Regions from separate parts of the Streptomyces sp. SID5464 genome, predicted to be linked through region 1. Evidence: riboswitches for the same ligand, from Rfam matches in the RefSeq annotation. Region 1 holds a riboswitch; each other region holds the start of a gene.
The links. Region 1 has a riboswitch for cyclic di-AMP ahead of GTY47_RS36735 (C40 family peptidase). Riboswitches for the same ligand answer to the same signal wherever they lie in the genome.

Region 1 (3,265 bases):
GCCCCCGACCGTGACATCTCGCTCTACATCAACTCCCCCGGCGGCACCTTCCACGCCATGTCGGCCATCTACGACACGATGCAGTACGTCGCCTGCGACGTGGTGACGACCTGCCTGGGCCAGGCCGGCGCGGCCGCTTCGGTGCTGCTGGCGGCGGGCACGCCCGGCAAGCGATCCGTGCTGCCGGACGCGCGGGTGGTGATCCATCAGCCCGCCCTGCCCGAGCCGGTCCGCGGACAGGCCAGCGATCTGGCGATCCAGGCCGACGAGTTGACACGCATCCGGACCCGCATGGAGGAGATGCTCGCACGGCACACGGGGCGCACCCGGGAGCAGGTGAGCGCGGACATCGAGCGCGACAAGGTCCTCACCGCCCAGGAGGCGGTGGAGTACGGCCTGGTGGACCGGATCATCCCCAACCGCAAGGCCACCCTGGCCCCGCCGACCGGAGAGTGAGCCGCCGGTGCTCCCACCCGAACTGCCGCCGCTGCCCGCGCTGACACGCGCCGAGGCGGAGTTGATCGACCGTTACCTGGAGGTCGTCGATCTGCTCGGCCGGATCAACCCGGCGCTGCCCGGCGACACCTATCGCGGACTGCGCGCCGCCCAGGCCCTGGTCGGCAAGGCGACCGCGCTGCGTGACGCACTGACGCTGATGCACCAGCGGGGCGAGACGGAGCTGCACGCCGGCACCCTCGGCCGGGCACTGCGGGTGCTGGACGGCGAGCGGCGCACGGCCCGCGTCACCCTGCCCCCCGAGTCCGTCAGTTGACGCCGCCTCACCGGCCCGGACACCCGCCCTGTCGACGGAGCGCCCGGGCCTGAGTCGAAACGGGCCGAACGACGTACCCCTGTTCGGAGTAGACGAGAGTCCTTTTTTCGGGCCCTCACAGTTGCGCAACGCGCGTGACCGAAGGGCGGAATGGGACATTCCATCGCTGGTCCGACGGCCAGTGGGCCTGTGGACCGTGGCTCGAACACAGACGTGTCCACCCGAACGGGTGAGTGGTGAGTAACAACACAAATCCCCGGTTCCGTTGGGATTTCGGGACAACCATGAGCCAAGATCCCGTCTGACGACAAGCCCCCGCCGCAGCGGCGGGGCGGTCCGGGCGGACGCCGAGTCCTGCCGCCGCCCGGATGACCGGTCGACAGGAGTGGATCGGCAGGAGTGGAGGACCCAAGCACGACGGGTCGCCGGGACGGTCACGCCATGACCGGGTCCGAGCAGCCCTTGGGGTGAAGCCGCGTCAGCGGCCGGGCAACTTCGCCAGCCCGAATCCGACAGGTCATCCTTCACAGGCGGCTGACGAAGGGTTGCGCATGACTGCGCTCAATCGTGTCCCGTCGCTCATGGTCCGGGCCGGTACGGCCTCGGCCCTCACCATCGCCGCCGTGGGCGGCTCGATCGTGGCTCCCGGCTTCTCCTCCGAGGCGGCGGCAGCCACACCGGCGACCAAGGCACTCCAGATAGCGGCCTCGAAGAAGGGATCGCCCTACAAGTACGGGGCCACCGGCCCGCACAGGTTCGACTGCTCGGGTCTCACGCTGTACTCGTTCAAGAAGGCGGGCAAGAAGCTCCCCCGCACGGCCGCCCAGCAGTACAACAAGACGCGCCACATCTCCGCCAAGAACCGCAAAGCCGGAGACCTGGTGTTCTTCCACTCGGGCAGCAGCGTGTACCACGTCGGTATCTACGCGGGTAAAAACAAGCTCTGGCACGCCCCCAAGAGCGGGGACGTGGTGCGGCTGCAGAAGATCTGGACCAAGAGCGTCTGGTACGGACGCGTGAGGTGATCCGCCCGGCGTGCGGCGGCGTCCCTGACGCGCCGCCGCACGCCGGGGCGTGACACGGCCTCAAGTGGTTACCCGTCCCCCATGGCCGAGCACCGTCCCTGCACCGCGCGCGGCGAGACTCCGCTGCAACGCGCCGACCGGAACTTCGTCGAGCTGCTCCAGGAGCTCCGGGTCACCCAGACGGGCGTACAGATCCTCTTCGCGTTCCTGCTGTCGCTCGCGTTCACCTCGCGCTTCACGTCCCTCGACACGGTCCAGCGCGTCACCTACGTCATCACGCTGCTGCTGGCGGTCCTGGCCGCGGCCCTGTTCACCGCGCCGGCCGCGCTGCACCGCTCGCTCTTCCAGCAGGGCGCCAAGCCGCGCATCGTGCAGGTCTCCTCACGACTGGCCACCACCGGTCTGATCGTTCTGGTGTTCGCCTTCAGCGGTTCGGTCCTGCTGGTGGTCGATGTGACGACCAGTCGGGCCGGCGGCATCGCCGCGGGCGCGGCGACGTTCCTGGTCTGCGTCGGTCTGTGGGGGCTGCTCCCCCGGCTGGTGCGGCGAGCGGGGCTGCGCGACGAGACGCAGGGCAGCCCCGGACGGCCGCAAGCCACCAGCGAGGAGCCTGCGTCCCGGGGTCCCGTCCGGATCCCCGCACCGCCGCGCGGCACGATCAGGCAGCCCTCAGGGGTTCGAGAAGGAGCAGCACGCCGAGAAGCGTCAGCGCGGCCCCGGTGACCCCCTCGACGGCCCGCGCGGCACGCGGCTCCCGCAGCCGGCGGCCGAGTCGGTCCACCAGCAGCGCCACGGCCGGGAACCACAGCAGGGCGAGGACCACCACGATCAGCGCCAGCAGCAGCGTCCGGGGCAGCGCGGGACCGCTCGCGGGCACGAACTGCGGCAGCAGGCTGAGGAAGGTGATGGGCGCCTTCGGGTTCAGGGCGTTCGTGACGAAGCCCTGCCGCAAGGGACGCACGGCGGACGAAGCGGTCCCCGTGGTTTCGGCGACCACGGCACGGTGCCCGCGCAGTGACCACAGCGTCCGCGCTCCCAGGTACAGGACGTAGCCGCCGCCCAGCAGCTGGAGCGCCCGGAACAGCGCGGGCACGGCGGCCAGGACCGCGGCGACCCCCGCAACGGCCAGCGCGGTGTGCAGGAGCAGCCCGCCCGCGATGCCGAGCGCGCAGGCCACGCCGGCCCGGCGGGAGACCAGGGCGTTGCGCACGACCACCGTGAAGTCGGCGCCCGGCATCGCGACCATGCCCGCCGCCACCCCGGTGAAGGCGATGAGTTGTGCGTCCATGCGGCCAGCCTGCCGGACCAGGGCCTTCAGCAGGTATGTCGAATATCCTGAGGAAGCCTTAAGCATCGCTTTGGTCTGTGGAGGTCAGCGGCATGTACGACCCGACCCGGCTCGCGGCTCTGGTCGCCGTCGCGGAGGCCGGGTCCATCACCCGGGCGGCCGAGCGCCTCGGTTACACCC
Region 2 (3,265 bases), on a different contig from region 1:
GGGTCGTGGTGTTGTGGTTCGCCCCGTAACCGGCGTAGTACGTCGTCAGGTGGTCGTACTCCGCCAGCGCCCCACCACGCGGGGTGGCGAAGAGATCGTCCGGGGAGCGGACGTCGGTCGCGTTCCAGAAGTTGTTGAGGTCCGAGACGCGGTCGTTGGCCCCGCCCTCCGACACAGGCGTCGCGGTGTACTCCAGGACGTACGGGCCTTCGAGCCGCCGTCTGAACCAGACGGTCGCGCCGCTCGGTACGTCGATCTCAAGGACGCCACGGGAGGCGGTGACCGTCCCGCCGTCCTGGAGTTCGGTGGCCCACTGGCCGAGGCCGTGGCAGAAGTCGTCGTGGGCGATGAGACGGCGGCGCCGGGGGGCGGCGTACGCGGCCCCCGTCGGGGCGAGCGCCGCCAGGGCGGCTCCGGCGGTCAGGGCTCCGAACGCCCTGCGGGTGGTCGGCACGGGACACATCTCCTTCGGGATCCGTCTGGAAGGCTCTAGAAAGCGCTTGCGCTCCGGACGGGATCACTGTGTCCCAACTGCCGCCCGCTGTCGATCCCTTGAGGCGACCGGAAGGGCGCACCACGCACGCCGAAGGCCGGACCCGGGGGTCGGGGTCCGGCCTTCGGTCGCGTGTCAGGCAGGTGGTCGTGCGGTCGGTCAGCCGACGGAGACGCCGTGCGAGCGCAGGTAGGCGACCGGGTCCACGTCCGAGCCGTAGTCCGGCGTGGTGCGGATCTCGAAGTGCAGGTGCGGTCCGGTCACGTTGCCGGTGGCACCGGACAGGCCTATCTGCTGCCCGGCGGTCACGGTCTGGCCGGCCGAGACGGAGAGCTGGGACAGGTGGGCGTACTGCGCGTAGAAGCCGTCGTTCAGCTTGATGACGACCTGGTTGCCGTACGCGCCGCCCCAGCCGGCGGAGACGACCGTGCCCGCGCCGACGGCCTTGAGCGAGGTGCCGGTCGGGACGACGAAGTCGACACCGGTGTGGTAGCCGCTGGACCACATGCTGCCGGACATGTGGTAGGGGGTGCCGACGGTGGCGCCCTCCACCGGGAGGGTGAAGCCGCTGGAGGCCGCGGCGGCCGGCTTGGCGGCGGCCGGCTTCGAGGACGACTCGGAGGCGGAGGACTTGGACGCCGAGGGCTTCGCCGGGGCCGAGGACTTGGACTCGCTCGCCGCCGCCTTCTTGCCGATCGACAGCTTCAGGCCCGGGTGGATCAGCGACGGGTCGTCGCCGACGGCGTCACGGTTGTCCGCGTAGAGCTTCTTCCAGCCGCCGTCGACGTTCTGCTCGTCGGCGATCTTCGCCAGATAGTCACCGGCCCGCACGGTGTACGTGCGAACGCCCGTGGCCTTTTCGGCGGCCTTCTTCTCGGCGGCCGGAGCGGACTGGACGGCCTTTTCCGGAGCCGACTGCGGAGTGGCGGCGTGGGCGCCGGCGGCTCCCATGAGCGGAAGAGCGAGAGCGGCCCCGCCGGTTCCGGCGATGGCGATGGAGCGGGTGAAACGCTGGTTCTTCGGGCGGCGGTGCTTACCCTTCGCGGGCATGGCGAATTCCTCTCCGTCGCCTGCGAGGTGAGCTGTCGGGTTCGGACTGGAGATGCCCGGCCACGCCGAGGCGCGGCTTAACCCCAAGCCGTTCCGGGAACCGGAACAGGCGTCTTACCTGTGGGTCCCCCGCTCCTGCCGTACGTCGGGTCAGTGTGTGCGGGCTCCGGGCGGCGGCAGGATTAGGCGTCCGTCCGGATTGGTGTGGAACGTAAGCGACCAGGACGCAAAGGGACAAGCGTGCGGTTGCCTGTGACGGCGTTTTTCTTGACGCACCGGCACATTTTCCGTCACGGAGCGTGGATTACCGATCAATCACTTCCCTCAATATCCCTGAATGACGCGGGAATTACGTGCACATGGCAACAACACATCGTCACGAATATGACGATGCTCACGCACCCCGGCCTCATCTCCTTTACGACCGGGGCACGTTATGCCTAAATAACCGAAGCGCTCTCTATTCGGACAGAACGACTACTTGCGCTTAAGTCGGACGACGGTGGCGTCCAGATCCCCGCGCAGACCGACCCGCAGCCCGTGGTGGAGCAGCACGGCACCTCGGTGAACTTCGCCCGTTTTGAGGCATTCGTACGACGCCGAGGGGTCCAGGCCCCGCAGCCGGAGCGCCGGAACGGGCTCGCCGTAGCGCTGCGCCTGGAGCCAGGCGAGGACGACGCTCTCGTCGCCGAGCACGTACTGCACGGCACTCAGGCCACCCTCCGGCGGGCGCAGCCGGTGCAGCTCGCCGCGCTGCACCACCGGCCGGATCTCCTTGTACAGCTCCACCCAGTCCCGCGCCTCGGCGAGTTCCCGCTCCGTCCACTTCGTGAGGTCGCCGCCGACCCCGAGCACCCCGGCCATGGCGCTGACGAACCGGAACCGCAGTGAGCTGGCGCGCTGGTTGAGCATGGCGTTCGGGCTGTCGGTGACCCAGGCGGCCATGACCCGGGCCGGATGGATCTGGCTGAAGCCGTGCTGGATGGCGAGCCGGTCGAGCGGGTCGGTGTTGTCCGAGGTCCACACCTGGTCCGTGCGGCCGAGCACGCCGAGGTCGATCCGGCCGCCGCCGCCCGAGCAGGACTCGAAGGCCACCCCGGGGTGTGCGGCCCGCAGCCGGTCCAGCAGGGCGTACAGGGCACGGACGTGGTCGACCCACAGACGCTGCGGGTAGGGGTCGTCCGGCCAGCCGGCGTCGGTGAAGCAGCGGTTGAAGTCCCACTTGACGTAGTCGATCGGGGCGCTGGAGAGGAGCCCGTCGAGCTGCTCCCAGAGGTACTCCTGAACGTCCACACGGGCGAGGTTCAGTACGAGTTGATTGCGGAACTCCGTCCGCTTTCGTCCCGGTTGGTACTGCACCCAGTCCGGGTGCGCGCGGTACAGGTCGCTGTCCGGGTTGACCATCTCCGGCTCGACCCAGATCCCGAACTGCATACCGAGGCCGTGCACGTGCTCGGCGAGCGGCTTGAGGCCGCCCGGGAAACGGTCGGGGTTGGGGGTCCAGTCGCCGAGTCCGGCCCGGTCGCTGGTGCGCGTCCCGAACCAGCCGTCGTCGACCACGAACAGCTCGACGCCCATGGCGGCGGCCCGCTCGGCGAGCGCCCGCTGCTGCTCCTCGGAGATGTCGAACTCGGTGGCCTCCCAGGAGTTGAACAGCACCGGCCGGTCCTGGTCGGCGCCCGGGATCACGTACGCCCGCTGGTAGGCGTGCCAGGCGCGGCT
Region 3 (3,265 bases), on a different contig from region 1:
GGCGGTCTCGACTACGCCCCGAGCGCCGACCTGGCCAGCCGCTCCCAGCAGATAGCCGTGGCCGAGAGAATCCTCGCCGACCAGGGGGTCGGTGCGTGGCGCACCTGCGGGCTGCTCTCCGGCCTCCAGCAGGACAAGGACTCGGGCACGTCCGACTCGTCCAGCTCCTCCGACTCGTCCGCTCCGACGGACTCACCCGGACTGCTCGACTCCTCCGAGTCATCCGAGTCGTCCGGGTCATCCTCTTCGTCTTCTTCGCCCTCTTCGTCGTCTCCGTCCCCATCGTCGTCCCCTGACGGGCAGTCGACCTCGGAGGGTGACACCGCCAAGTCCGACAAGTCATCCGATTCTGCCGATTCCTCGACGCGGGACCAGTCGCAGGACCAGGAGTCCGGCAGCTCCCCGTCGACCGCCGCCGAGAGTGACGAACCCGACAAGTCCCGGCAGGGCGACGGCTCTTCGGCGCTCTCCGGAACCGGAACCGACAGCGCCTCCGGCCGCCACCGCGGCCCCAGCGCCGACGAGGACACCGGGGCCGAGGACGGCCGTACGTCCGGAGCCGCCGGACGGCACGCCTCGCGCGGCGGCGAGGCCTCTCGGGAGGCGACGGACGGCTCCTACACCGTCCGCCCCGGCGACAGCCTCTGGTCCATCGCGAACTCCCTTGACCTCAGCGGCGGGTGGCACGCGCTCTACGCCGGGAACGAGACGGCCGTCGGCGCCGACCCGAACCTCATCCGCCCCGGTCAGAAGCTCACGGTAAGGGTCGAAGCGGACGACGAGTAGCCGGTGGGGCAGTCCGGAAACGGCGGCGGAAGTCACCCCGAAACCGTGCGAGTTCACGTCACCGTTCGCGCCGAATGTCCCTTATAAGCGCGGTGAGAGATAGATCTCAGAAGCCCTGATCGTCTTTGAAATTCCGCGGATCGCGTGTCTACGGTCATGACCGCTCGCCACCGCGAGCCCCGGCTGCCGCAACGCCGAATCCTGCCAGCGGCCGCACGGGAACAGTCGTCGCGTCAAGCGCCGTAGGCAGGAGCGGGGGACCCAAGGTAAGTGCCGGGCCCGGCGGTTGAGGCAACTCGACGGCAGGGCTCCGGCTTGGGGTGAAGCCGTGTCCCGGGAGGGACGCGGCCGGGCAACTCAACCGGCCCGAACCCGACAGCTCACCTCGCAGGCGTCGGTGAGGGGATCTCTCCATGCTGTTTTCCGGCAAGGGCACGCACCGCCGTCCGTCCAAGGCCTCTCGGGTCATCGCCATCGCCGGTGTCACCGGTGCCGCCGTCGCCGCCCCGCTGATGGCGGCCGGCAACGCCTCCGCCGCCACCGCCTCCGAGTGGGACGCCGTCGCCCAGTGCGAGTCCGGCGGCAACTGGTCCATCAACACCGGCAACGGCTACTACGGCGGTCTGCAGTTCTCCGCCTCCACCTGGTCCGGCTACGGCGGCACCAAGTACGCCTCCACCGCCGACCAGGCCACCAAGGAGCAGCAGATCGAGATCGCCGAGAAGGTCCTCGCGAGCCAGGGCAAGGGTGCCTGGCCGGTCTGCGGCAAGGGTCTGTCGAGCGCCGGCTACAGCGGCGGCTCCGCGCAGAGCAGCGGTTCCACGGAGACCCGCCAGACCGAGCAGCAGCCGGCCTCCCGCTCCGAGGAGCGCCCGGCGCAGACCCAGAAGAGCCAGAAGACCGTCACCACCCCGACCGGCAAGAAGGTCAAGAAGGGTGACGGCGAGTACAAGGTCGTCAAGGGCGACACCCTCAGCTCGATCGCGACCGAGCACAAGGTCAAGGGCGGCTGGGAGAAGCTGTTCGAGCTGAACAAGGACATCATCACGGACGCCAACCTGATCTACCCGGGCCAGCAGCTGCACCTGAAGTAAGCGGCGGCCCCCCGGTCCCCACGGGCCCCCGCCCCGGTGCGTCGTCCCCCGTACGCACCGGGGCGGGGTTTTTTCTGCCGGTCTTTGCGATCCGGCTTTGTTCCGTTCGGAAACAATTTACTCTCGGTTCTGTCCATGGGGTGGGCGACCCGGTGGCCGATCGCCCGGAGCCGGTTAGGCTCATGTCGCGAGCCACCGCGGCCCGCGCCTCGCCGGGTCCACGCGGCCCGCGTACCCGCGTCACATGAAGAAGGAGATGCTCGTGCCGTCCATCGACGTCGTCGTAGCCCGGGAAATCCTGGACTCCCGAGGCAACCCCACGGTCGAGGTCGAGGTCGGCCTCGACGACGGCAGCACCGGTCGTGCCGCCGTCCCGTCCGGCGCCTCCACGGGCGCCTTCGAGGCCATCGAGCTGCGCGACGGCGACTCGAACCGCTACCTCGGCAAGGGTGTGGAGAAGGCCGTCCTCGCGGTCATCGAGCAGATCGGCCCGGAGCTGGTCGGCTACGACGCCACCGAGCAGCGCCTGATCGACCAGGCGATGTTCGACCTGGACGCCACCGACAACAAGGGCTCCCTCGGCGCCAACGCCATCCTCGGCGTCTCGCTCGCCGTCGCCCACGCCGCCTCCGAGGCCAGCGACCTGCCGCTGTTCCGCTACCTGGGCGGCCCGAACGCGCACCTGCTGCCGGTGCCGATGATGAACATCCTGAACGGCGGCTCGCACGCCGACTCCAACGTGGACATCCAGGAGTTCATGATCGCCCCGATCGGCGCGGAGTCCTTCTCCGAGGCCCTGCGCTGGGGCGCCGAGGTCTACCACACGCTGAAGAAGGTCCTGAAGTCCAAGGGCCTGGCCACCGGCCTCGGCGACGAGGGCGGCTTCGCCCCGAACCTCGGCTCCAACCGCGAGGCCCTCGACCTCATCCTCGAGGCGATCAACGAGGCCGGCTACACCCCCGGCGAGCAGATCGCCCTCGCCCTCGACGTCGCCGCGTCCGAGTTCTACAAGGACGGCGTCTACACCTTCGAGGGCAAGGAGCGCTCGGCGGCCGAGATGACCGAGTACTACGCGGAGCTCGTCGACGCGTACCCGCTCGTCTCCATCGAGGACCCGCTGTTCGAGGACGACTGGGAGGGCTGGAAGACCATCACCGACAAGCTCGGTGACAAGGTCCAGCTCGTCGGCGACGACCTGTTCGTCACCAACCCCGAGCGCCTGGCCCGCGGCATCGAGGAGGGCGCGGCCAACGCGCTCCTGGTCAAGGTCAACCAGATCGGTTCGCTCACCGAGACCCTGGACGCCGTCGAGCTGGCCCAGCGCAACGGCTTCAAGTGCATGATGTCCCACCGCTCCGGCGAGACCGAGGACGTCACCATCGCCG

Region 2: it holds a riboswitch for cyclic di-AMP, as region 1 does, so the genes downstream of both, GTY47_RS26060 (LysM peptidoglycan-binding domain-containing M23 family metallopeptidase) here and GTY47_RS36735 (C40 family peptidase) in region 1, are expected to answer to the same signal.
Region 3: it holds a riboswitch for cyclic di-AMP, as region 1 does, so the genes downstream of both, GTY47_RS08670 (transglycosylase family protein) here and GTY47_RS36735 (C40 family peptidase) in region 1, are expected to answer to the same signal.

Annotation. Positions count from the first base shown of each region.
Region 1 covers NZ_WWIQ01000075.1:98,875-102,139, forward strand. The annotation lists gene GTY47_RS36725 (ATP-dependent Clp protease proteolytic subunit) at 1-456, shown strand, start outside; gene GTY47_RS36730 (hypothetical protein) at 464-772, shown strand; cyclic di-AMP (ydaO/yuaA leader) riboswitch at 1,108-1,320, shown strand; gene GTY47_RS36735 (C40 family peptidase) at 1,324-1,797, shown strand; gene GTY47_RS36740 (DUF6328 family protein) at 1,879-2,520, shown strand; gene GTY47_RS36745 (LysE family translocator) at 2,456-3,085, opposite strand; gene GTY47_RS36750 (LysR family transcriptional regulator) at 3,178-3,265, shown strand, end outside.
Region 2 covers NZ_WWIQ01000054.1:6,455-9,719, reverse strand. The annotation lists gene GTY47_RS26065 (DUF6250 domain-containing protein) at 1-454, opposite strand, end outside; gene GTY47_RS26060 (LysM peptidoglycan-binding domain-containing M23 family metallopeptidase) at 653-1,543, opposite strand; cyclic di-AMP (ydaO/yuaA leader) riboswitch at 1,548-1,709, opposite strand; gene GTY47_RS26055 (alpha-galactosidase) at 2,021-3,265, opposite strand, start outside.
Region 3 covers NZ_WWIQ01000009.1:54,609-57,873, forward strand. The annotation lists gene GTY47_RS08665 (transglycosylase family protein) at 1-786, shown strand, start outside; cyclic di-AMP (ydaO/yuaA leader) riboswitch at 1,015-1,195, shown strand; gene GTY47_RS08670 (transglycosylase family protein) at 1,200-1,880, shown strand; gene eno (phosphopyruvate hydratase) at 2,143-3,265, shown strand, end outside.